One region of the Afifella sp. YEN Y35 genome, then DNA from elsewhere that is predicted to be linked to it. Evidence: predicted binding sites of a transcription regulator. Region 1 holds the regulator's gene; the other holds the start of a gene.
The links. The regulator LexA, encoded in region 1, represses DNA repair genes until DNA is damaged. The targets are predictions, from matches to a motif close to TGTTCNNNNTGTGTTCNG.
Positions count from the first base shown of each region.

Region 1 (5,150 bases):
GGCAAATTGTGAGATCGGTTCACCGTCCCAATCGAGGCCGAGCCAGGAGAGCCCGTCCAGGATGGCCGCAATGGCAGCATCGGTCGAGCGCTGGCGATCGGTGTCCTCGATCCTGAGCAGCATTTTACCGCCGCGGCCCCGCGCATAGAGCCAGTTGAAGAGCGCCGTGCGTGCGCCGCCAATGTGCAAAAAGCCGGTTGGCGAGGGAGCAAAGCGGGTAATCGGATGAGATGACATGGTGGTTTTGGCTGGCAAAAGGGCGGGGCGATTGGTGGATGCCCGGCCCGCGTGTAAGATGGGCTCGGTCTAGCCACAGCGCCGGGTGCTTGCAAGCATGGAACCGAGCGGCGGACAGTCAAGCGCGGCGGATGGGGAGCGGCCTTCGCAGGACGATCGCCGTATCGAAGGCTTCTTGCCGCCTGGCCGGCTCAGGCGCTTCGGCTACGGCGTGGCGTCTCACACCGCGCATCTCAGAGCACAGGCTGCCCGCGATTTCGAGGAGCGGCGCGGCTTTCTCTTCCTGGCTGTCGGCTTTTCTTGTGGCGCGGCCGCCTATTTCATTTTGCCGCGCGAGCCTTTGCTTTCCGCGCTTCTGCCCGCAGCCTTGGCTGCGGCGGGTGCCGCATGCCTCGCGTGGTGGCGCGGTGGTGGCGCCTATCCGTTGGTGTTCCTCGCCTGTTTTCTGGCCGGGATGTCCGCAGGCAAGCTTCGCGTTGAAAGCCTTCGCGCGCCGGTGCTCGAACATCCGTTGAGCAGTGAAGTGACCGGCCGAGTGGTGGCTGTCGAAACCCGCGCTGAACGAACGCCGCGGGTGGTCCTCGACCAGGTGCGCATTGAGCGTCTTTCTGCCGAAGAGACGCCACACAGGGTCCGGCTTACCTTGCGCACCGATCTGCCGCCAACCGGTGCAACGGTGAAGGGGGCGGCGCGGCTGGCACCGCTGCCGGGCCCGGCGATCCCCGGGGGCTACGATCCTGCTCGGGCGGCGTTTTTCGATGGGATCGGCGCATCCGGTTTTGTCTTCGGCACTCTGACGGTCGTCGAACCACCGAGCGGCGTCCATCTGTTCCTGGCGATTGCGGCCATCCGCCGAGCGATCGCAGAGCGGATCACCGACGCGGTGGCAGGCCCGCCCGCTGCGATCGCGGCAGCGCTTCTCGTCGGCGATCGCGGCAAGATCGCGGATGCGGACGTCGACGCTCTGCGGATCGCGGGTCTTGCGCATATTCTTGCGATTTCGGGCCTGCATATGATGCTGATCGCCGGCACGGCCTTCTGGCTCGTGCGTGCGGTGCTGGCGTTGTCGGAACATATGGCGCTCGTTCTCCCGATTCGAAAAATCGCAGCGGCCGTCGCGCTCGCAGTCGGCGCCTTCTATTTGTCGATCTCCGGCGGCAACGTGGCGACGATCCGCGCCTTCGTGATGCTTGCGGTCATGCTGACGGCCGTCTTTCTGGATCGTCCTGCTCTCTCGCTGCGCAACCTCGCGATTGCAGCTTTCGTGGTCGTCGCGCTCCAGCCTGAGAGTGTGCTCGAACCGGGCTTCCAGATGTCCTTTCTGGCCGTCGCCGCCTTGGTGGCGGCCTGGGAAGCCTGGCGCGACCGTCCGCGCCAGGATCTTGCTGAACCCGCCCGCGGGCTCATGCGACTTCTCCGCAGGCCTGTCGTGGCGATCGGTGCCGTCGGCTTGACCACGCTCGTCGCCGGTCTGGCCACATCGCCGTTCGCGGCTTTCCATTTCGGACGGCTCGCGTCCTACTCGCTCCTCGGCAATCTCATTGCGATGCCGCTCGTCTCGCTCATCGTGATGCCGGCGGGGCTCATCAGCCTGATTGCGATGCCGTTCGGTCTGGAAACCGTGCCGTTGACCGTCATGGCCTGGGGCATCGATCTCGTCCTCGCTTCGGCGCATTTCGTAGCGTCATTGTCGGGCGCCACCGTTATCGTCCCGCCGTTTCCCGCGATCGCGCTCATTCTGATGTGCGGCGGGCTTCTGTGGCTCAGCCTCTGGCGATCGCAGCTGCGCCTCTACGGCGTCGCGCCACTCTTGCTGGGGGCGCTGCTTGCGTGGCTTCTCGGCGCCAGGCCCGACCTTCTGGTGGATGAGGCGGGGAGGGCGGTTGCTGCCCGTGACGTCGCCGGACACCTCCAAATCGTTGGCGCGCGGCAAGGCTCTTTCCTTGACGATGTCTGGCGCGAGGGCGAGCCGGAGGCGGAAGCCGCGGGAACGTCAGGCTTTCGTTGCGACGCCGAAGCCTGCGTTCTGGAGATGCCCGAAGGACTGACCCTCTCGCGCGTCACCGATCCGGTGGCCTTTTCGGAAGATTGCCGCCGCGCCGAGATTATCGTCACGCAACTGCGCGCGCCGAGAGATTGCGCGGCGCGCATCGTCATCGACCGCTCCGCGCTCGCCACCCATGGAGCGCACGCGCTTTTTATGGAGAGCAAACACCCGGACGGTGTAGCTCCGCACCTTGAACTTCGCACATCACGCCCATCCATCCGGCGACCGTGGCAGGGGTCGCCGGCACTCAGATGACGTCGAGGCCAGAAAGGCTGAGAAGCGCTCAGTAGCGGCGCAAAAGCCCCACGAGGCGACCCTGGATGCGGACCCTGTCCGGACCGAAGATGCGGGTCTCGTAGGCGGGATTGGCAGCCTCGAGCGCAATCGATGCACCTTTGCGGCGCAGACGCTTCAAGGTCGCCTCTTCGTCGTCGATCAGCGCCACCACCACATCTCCGCTGTCGGCACTGTCCTGACGACGGATGACCACGGTGTCCCCGTCGAGAATGCCGGCCTCGATCATGGAATCGCCGCGCACCTCGAGCGCGAAATGCTCGCCCTTCGAAAGGAGGTCCGGCGGCACGACGATGGAATGGCTCTGGTTCTGAATGGCGGAGATCGGAACGCCGGCTGCAATCCGCCCCATGACCGGGACGCTCGCGCCTCGCTCACTCTCTTCGAACGCTTCTTCCTCAACGGGTTGTGGCGCCTTGCCGAGCCGGCCTTCGATCACGCTCGGCGTGAAGCCACGCTGCTGCGGTCGCCCGAAACTCGGATTGACCGCGTCGGGAAGGCGCAGAACTTCCAGCGCGCGTGCCCGATTCGGCAGCCGCTTGATGAAGCCACGCTCCTCCAGGGCGGTGATGAGGCGATGAATTCCGGATTTCGACTTCAGATCGAGCGCGTCCTTCATCTCGTCGAACGAGGGCGGCACGCCCGATTCCTTCAGTCTTTCATTGATGAAGAGCAGAAGCTCGAGCTGCTTCTTTGTCAGCATTGCCGTCCCCTCGCGATGCGAGTCGCGTCTCGTGTACAAATCACGAACGCACACTACCTGTTCATGGCGTGTTCCACAAGCCTTGGGGGCCGCGCGCGGGTTTACGAGAGGGCTTGCGCGAGATCGATGACGGCAACCACATCGCCCGTCCGGGCCGCCGGAGCAAAGGGAGGGCGAATGATGAGGGCGTCCGAACGGGCAAGCGTCGCAAGAAGAGACGAATCCTGCTCGTCAGCGACCGTGACGGCTGTCCGTCCCTGCCATTCGACGAAGCGCGCCCGCAGATATTGCTGGCGGTTGCCGACCTCGGGCAACGCTGCTGCAAGCGGCAACAGGCGCGTTGGCTCGCTGCCTTCGGCGCCCTGCATCGCCCCGATAAGAGGCTTCAGAAAGACGAGTGCGCAAATGAGGGCGGAGACGGGGTTTCCGGGCAGGCCGAGCACCCGGGTGCGCCCGAGCGTACCGAACATGACCGGTTTGCCCGGCCGCATGGCGACCCGCCAGAAATCGACCTTGAGACCTTGTTCGGCGAGCGCCGGCTGGACGAGATCGTGGTCGCCGACCGAGGCGCCGCCGATCACCACCAGGATATCGGCATCCGCCGCGCCTGCTGCAGCATTGGCAATCGCCTGTTTGTCGTCGACGGCGACGCCGAGATCCCGTGCGAGACCGCCACAGGCCGCAACCATCGAGGCAATCGCCGCGCCGTTCGAAGAGACGATCTGATCTGGGCCTGGCTCTTCTCCGGGCTCGACGAGTTCGTCGCCGGTCGAAAGGATGGCCACGATTGGCCTCTGGCGTACCGGAACGATTGCATGGTTCATCGCTGCGGCAAGCGCAGTTTCGCGCGTTCCGATCCGGCGTCCGGCATGAAGAAGCGTCTCGCCCTCCCGGAAGTCGAAGGCCGCGGCGCGTATGTGTCGGCCTGACGCCACAGGCTCCAGAACCTCGATGCGGTCGCCGTCGGCGCGGGCGTTTTCCTGAATGAGGATGGCATCGGCCCCGTCGGGGACAGGCGCTCCCGTGAAGATGCGAACCGTCTCGCCCGTCCCGAGCATCCCGGCAAAATGGTAGCCCGCGCGTGCTTCGCCGATCTGGCGCAGCCATGCGCCTGAGGGCGTATCCTCAGCGCGTACGGCATAGCCATCCATCGCAGACGCACGGAACGGCGGTTGGTTACGTCTCGCTGCAAGATCGCGCGCAAGCACCCGGCCGCGTGCTTCCGTCAGGGGGACACTCTCTTCCCCGAGGCGCGTGACGCCTTTGAGCATACGGGCAACGGCATCCTCGACGGAAATCAGGCTCATGGGTCGGAACGCCAATCGCCGGAAACGCCGCCGCTCTTCTCCTCCAGGCGAATATCGCCAATCGTCATGGCCCGGTCGACGGCCTTCGCCATGTCGTAGATGGTGAGACAGGCGACGGAAACCGCTGTGAGCGCTTCCATTTCGACCCCCGTCTTGGCATTCACACGTGCCATCGCCCGAACGCGGAGCCCGGGAAGCTTCTCGTCGGGCAGAATATCGACGGCGATCTTCGACAAAGCCAGAGGATGACAGAGCGGGATGAGATCGGAAGTGCGCTTGGCCGCCATCACGCCGGCAATGCGCGCGGTCGCGATGACGTCGCCCTTCTTCATGTCCCCCTCGCGAATGAGGCGCAGCGTCTCCGACGCCATGCGAACGCTTCCGCTCGCGACGGCGATGCGCGTCGTCACCGCCTTGTCTCCGACATCGACCATTTCCGCGCGCCCATCTTCAGAAAGATGGGTGAGGTGATCTTTCATCCGGTGGCCTGCGGAGCCGGTGAGGCGAGGAGCCGACGGGTTGCCTCGGCCACGTCGTCGGAGCGCATCAGGCTTTCGCCGAC
Region 1 covers NZ_CP180203.1:1,293,352-1,298,501, reverse strand. The annotation lists gene gltX (glutamate--tRNA ligase) at 1-237, opposite strand, end outside; gene ACK8CP_RS06275 (ComEC/Rec2 family competence protein) at 335-2,539, shown strand; gene lexA (transcriptional repressor LexA) at 2,568-3,281, opposite strand; gene glp (gephyrin-like molybdotransferase Glp) at 3,383-4,588, opposite strand; gene moaC (cyclic pyranopterin monophosphate synthase MoaC) at 4,585-5,067, opposite strand; gene trpC (indole-3-glycerol phosphate synthase TrpC) at 5,064-5,150, opposite strand, start outside.

Region 2 (5,150 bases), 1.9 Mb from region 1:
CGCCTGCATCGCACGCGCCGCCGCCACACGCTCGCGCACCGCCGCACTCGGCTCCGCTTCGGCCGGGCCGATCAGATCGATGGCGGAGAGTGCCGGCACCTCGATGCGAAGATCGATGCGGTCGATCAAAGGCCCTGAGAGCCGGGCCTGATAATCGGCCGCACAGCGGGCGCCACGCCGGCAGGTGTGCCCGGGCTCGCCCGCCATACCGCAGCGACACGGGTTCATCGCCGCAATCAATTGAAACTCAGCCGGGTAGGTGACCCGGTGATTGGCGCGCGCGATGACGGCTTCGCCGGTTTCGAGCGGCTGGCGCAGCGAATCCAGCACGGCCGGCGTGAATTCCGGCAATTCATCGAGGAAGAGCACGCCGTGATGGGCAAGCGACACCTCGCCCGGACGCGCATTGATGCCGCCGCCGACCATCGCCGCCATGGAGGCCGAATGGTGCGGTGCCCGATAGGGTCGCTGGCTCGACAGCCGCCCGCCGGCGAGGGTCCCGGCGATCGAGGAGATCATCGACACGTCGAGGAGTTCCCGCGGCGCAAGCGGCGGCAAGATCGAAGGCAGCCGGCTCGCCAGCATCGATTTGCCGGCCCCCGGAGGGCCGATCATCAGCATGTTGTGGCCACCGGCTGCGGCAATCTCCAACGCCCGTTTGGCGCTCTCCTGACCGCGGATCTCTGAGAGATCGGGAAGCGCCTCGCTCGCGGCGCGAAGTGCGGGCTTGGGCTGGGACAGGACCTGACTGCCGGCGATGTGATTGGCGAGCGCAATCAGGCTCTTCGGCGCCAGAATGGCGAGTTCTTCACCGGCCCACGCAGCCTCCCCGCCGCAGCTGGCGGGGCAGATGAGCCCCTTCTTCAGCGCATTGGCGCTGATGGCGGCCGGCAGCACACCCGCCACCGCTTCGATGCGACCGTCGAGGCCGAGTTCCCCAAGCACCACATGATCGCTGACGGCATCGGCCGGAATGGCGCCCATCGCCGCCATCAGGGCAAGCGCGATCGGCAGATCATAATGGCTGCCTTCTTTCGGAAGGTCTGCCGGGGCGAGATTGACGGTGATGCGCTTGGCCGGAAGCGCGAGACCCGACGCATGAATCGCCGCCTGCACACGTTCTCGACTTTCCGCCACCGCCTTGTCGGGCAGGCCGACAATGTTGAAGAGCGTGCGCCCCGGCGCGATCAGCACCTGGACATCGACGGGGATCGCCTCGACCCCGCGAAAAGCCACTGTCGTAACGCGAGACACCATCGTCACCACCCCCGTTCTGATTGCAGAATGACTCAGCTTTTGGAGGATGACAAGAACGAAAAAGGAACACGATCCGAGAGGCGCACCTGTTGCGCAAGAGAAACAACATGAAACGCATCAGTCACTTTTTTGCGTTTCCGGGCCCCCAGTCCTTGAAACCGTCACGCCCGCGGACTTTATGACAAATACATAACATTCGCGGCGGATCGACGCTGCGGGTGCGAACAGGCGGCCGGGGCACATGGTCTGCGATTCGATTGAAAAGAGGCGCGCTTCGGCGCGCCTAAGGGCGTTTTTTGCGCCGGTTTGGGCGTTCGTCACCGGACCGGAAACGATGCACGCGCAAGCGGACCGGCGGTCCGGGGCGGGCATCGTCAATCTCAGCCGGGCGATCCCGTTTGCGCGCGGAGGTCGACGGCTCTGCTTTGTCGATCCCTCGCGTAAAGATCGCGGGATCAAGGTGCGGCGACCGGATTACACGCTCGCCGACCAGCGCCGGTCAAAGGCCGCGTGGAAGCGTCTGCGACCGCTCGTGCGCTTCGACGACAACCGCCAGGACGAGCACATTCTGCGCCGCCTCGGTCAGGTCCGCGGCGAGGCAGCCTTCGCGCATGTGGCGCGGCAGTTCGGCTTCCTGCAGACAAGCCTCGGGATGGGGCTCTCGGTGGAGCTCATTCGCGACGGCGACGGCGAGATTTCACGCACCCTCGAAAGCTATCTGACGATCCACGGCTATTCGCCGGAATGTCAGGCGGCGGTTGAGACGTTTTGCGACCATCTCGTCACCTATCGCGTGCCGACGCGAAAAATCATGTTGTGCAATGTCCTCGTCCAGGAAGACATCGACGGCCAAATCCGCCGGCTCGTCCTCATCGACGATTTCGGCACGACCAATTATTGCCCGTTCTTCCTGCGCACCGACGCGTCGCAAGAACGCAAGGTGTTGCGCAAGGTCGACGATTTCGTCGCCCGCATTCACGGCTTCGTCGCCGGCGAGGTGATGCCGTCGGCCGTCTCGCTTCTCGACTAAGCCAGGCTCGAGGGCGGGGGTTCTGCCCCGCCCGTCAGCCCACGCAGCGCTGTTCGATCGCGTCCCACACCATCGCAGCCGCATCGATATCCGAAAAACGCTGCAACTCGCGGATGCCTGTCGGCGAGGTGACGTTGATCTCCGTCATCACGTCGCCGATCACGTCGATGCCGACGAGGATGAAGCCGCGCGCCTTGAGTTCCGGGCCGATACGGGCGCAGATTTCGCGGTCGCGGTCGGTGAGATCGGCCGCGACAGCCTTGCCGCCGACATGCATGTTGGAGCGCGCATCACCCACCGCCGGGATCCGGTTGATCGCACCGGCGGGCTCGCCGTCGACGATGATGATGCGTTTGTCGCCCTTGCGGATCTCCGGCAGATAGCGCTGCACGACGAAGGGCTCGCGGAAGGTCGTTTCGAAAAGTTCGATCAGCGAGGACAGGTTTTCGTCCCCCTCGCTGATCCGGAAAACGGCGGCACCACCATTGCCGTAGAGCGGCTTCAAGATGATGTCGCGGTGCTTTTCGCGGAAGGCGCGGATCGCTGCGATGTCGCGGGAGATCAGCGTCTCCGGCATCAGATCGGAAAATTCGGTGACGAAGAGTTTTTCCGGCGCGTTGCGCACATGGGCCGGGTCGTTGACGACGAGGGTCTTCGGGTGAACGCGCTCCAAGAGATGCGTCGCCGAGATATAGGCCATGTCGAAGGGCGGATCCTGGCGCATCAGGACGACATCGAAATCTTCGAGCCCGAGCTGCTGATCCGCCTCGTCGAGCTCGTAATGGCGGCCGACCTCGTCGGCAACGCTCACCGCCCGCATGCGGGCAAAGACGCGGCCGGCTTCCATCGAAAGGTGCCGCGGCTCGTAATAGAAGAGGCTGTGGCCGCGCTTTTGCGCCTCCAGCATCAGCGCGAAGGTCGTATCGCCGCGAATATCGATCTGAGCGATCGGATCCATCTGCACTGCGACTGAAAGGGCCATTGGTCTCTCCGTTCTTCTGGCTTCTGCGTTAGCCGCGCTTCATTCCCGATGCAATCGAGTGGCCCGGTGCAATCGAGTGGCCGGAGGCAATCAATTGGGAGGGCGAAAGGCGTCCGCAAGATGCCGGGGCAAACGAAAAGGCGAAACGAGAACGAGATCGAAGCGCTGCGTGAATTGCATGGCGGCGGGATGCCGCGAGGTCCAAACGCTTGCGGCGGCGCCGATGCGCCTTTCGCTGCGTGGGGTGAGCGCCCAGTCTGCCGCCGCTCTTTCACCGCGAAGCTTCACCTCGACGAAGGCGACGGTGCGGCCGCGACGGGCAATGAGATCGATCTCGCCAAGTGGCGTCCGGTAGCGGCGTGCGAGGATCCTATACCCCTTCATCATGAGGAAGAGCGCCGCCGCCATCTCGGCCATATGGCCCTGTCGGTAGGCCCGGCGCCGCTTCTCGCTCATTCAGTGCCCCCCGTCTCTCACTCCTTGCCGAGCGACAGCGCACGCTGATAGAGCGCGCGCCGCGGCAGGCCGGTTTCCTCCGCAACCTCGCGGGCGGCATCCTTGACCCCCATCGTGCCGAGACGCTCGGCGAGCATGCGGTCGAGATCGGCCTCATCGAAGCCTTCACCCGCCTCCCTGGGGGCTGGGGGCCCGATCACGACGACAATCTCGCCTTTGTCCTGTTCGCCCGCCGCGTCGGCAAGATCGGCGAGCGAACCACGCAGGAACGTCTCGTGCAGCTTCGTCATCTCCCGGCACAGACAGACGGGCCGATCTCCGAGGATCTCTTTCGCGTCGCGGGCGAAAGCCTGGAGCCGATGCGGCGCTTCCAGAAGAACGAGGGCGAAGGGAAGATCGGCGAGCCGCCGAAGCGCGTCGCGCCGGGCTTTCTCCTTCGCCGGCAGAAAACCCAGAAAGAGCGTCGCCTCGGCCGAAATCCCGGCAACGCTCAAGGCCGCGGTGAGGCTCGAGGCGCCGGGGATCGGATGGACGGCAACACCTTCGGCGACCGCACGCGCGACGAGCCGCGTGCCGGGATCGGAGACGACCGGCGTGCCGGCATCCGTGACGAGCGCCACGGCCTCGCCCTCCGCCATCAGCTTCACGAGGCGGTCGTCGACATCGGGATGGGAATGTTCGTGATAGGCGGTGAGGCGGCTGGTGATGCCGTAGCGCGACAGAAGTTTGCGGGTGACCCGGGTGTCTTCCGCCGCGATCACATCGGCCGCGGCCAGAACCTCCAGCGCGCGAATGGTGATGTCGCCGAGATGACCGATCGGCGTTGCCGTGACATAGAGGCCCGGCTCGAGATGCGGCGCCGTCAGTTCGTGGCCCCGCATGACGAAAATTCTATCTCTGTCTCCGGCCATTCTCTGCGGCTGCCCTTGAGACGGCGCCACGCGCCGCTTATGACGAATGCCTAGGATCCAAAAGGGGGCCTGGCAACCATTCCGGGCGGGAGAGACGACGTGTTCAGGCGAAATTTTTCGATGCCGAATGGCCTTTTCGGCTGGTTCGCGACAGCTCTCGTTTTCCTGTTTCTGGCGGGATGCACCTCGATGTCGGGGAACGGCGGCGGCAACCTGCCGGTCAATCAGGGGCCTGCCGCGCCGACCGGAGAGGTCATCGGCAGCGGCACCACGCGGGTCGCCATGCTCTTGCCGCTGACGGCGACGGGCAATGCCGGCACCGCCGCGCGGGCCTTCCGCAATTCCGCCGAGATGGCGATGAGTGACTTTCCCAACGTGCCGATCTCGCTCATCGTCTATGACACCGGCGGCACCCCGGCCGGGGCGCAGGCGGCCGCCCAGAAGGCGGTCTCAGAGGGAACCAAGATCGTTCTCGGACCGCTTTTCGCCTCATCGGTCAGCGCCGCAGCACCCG
Region 2 covers NZ_CP180203.1:3,191,095-3,196,244, forward strand. The annotation lists gene ACK8CP_RS15150 (YifB family Mg chelatase-like AAA ATPase) at 1-1,257, opposite strand, end outside; gene ACK8CP_RS15155 (YrbL family protein) at 1,592-2,287, shown strand; gene gshB (glutathione synthase) at 2,322-3,269, opposite strand; gene ACK8CP_RS15165 (YraN family protein) at 3,360-3,725, opposite strand; gene rsmI (16S rRNA (cytidine(1402)-2'-O)-methyltransferase) at 3,743-4,606, opposite strand; gene ACK8CP_RS15175 (penicillin-binding protein activator) at 4,757-5,150, shown strand, end outside.
Region 2: the regulator LexA is predicted to act here: its motif matches at 1,309-1,326, upstream of ACK8CP_RS15150 (YifB family Mg chelatase-like AAA ATPase).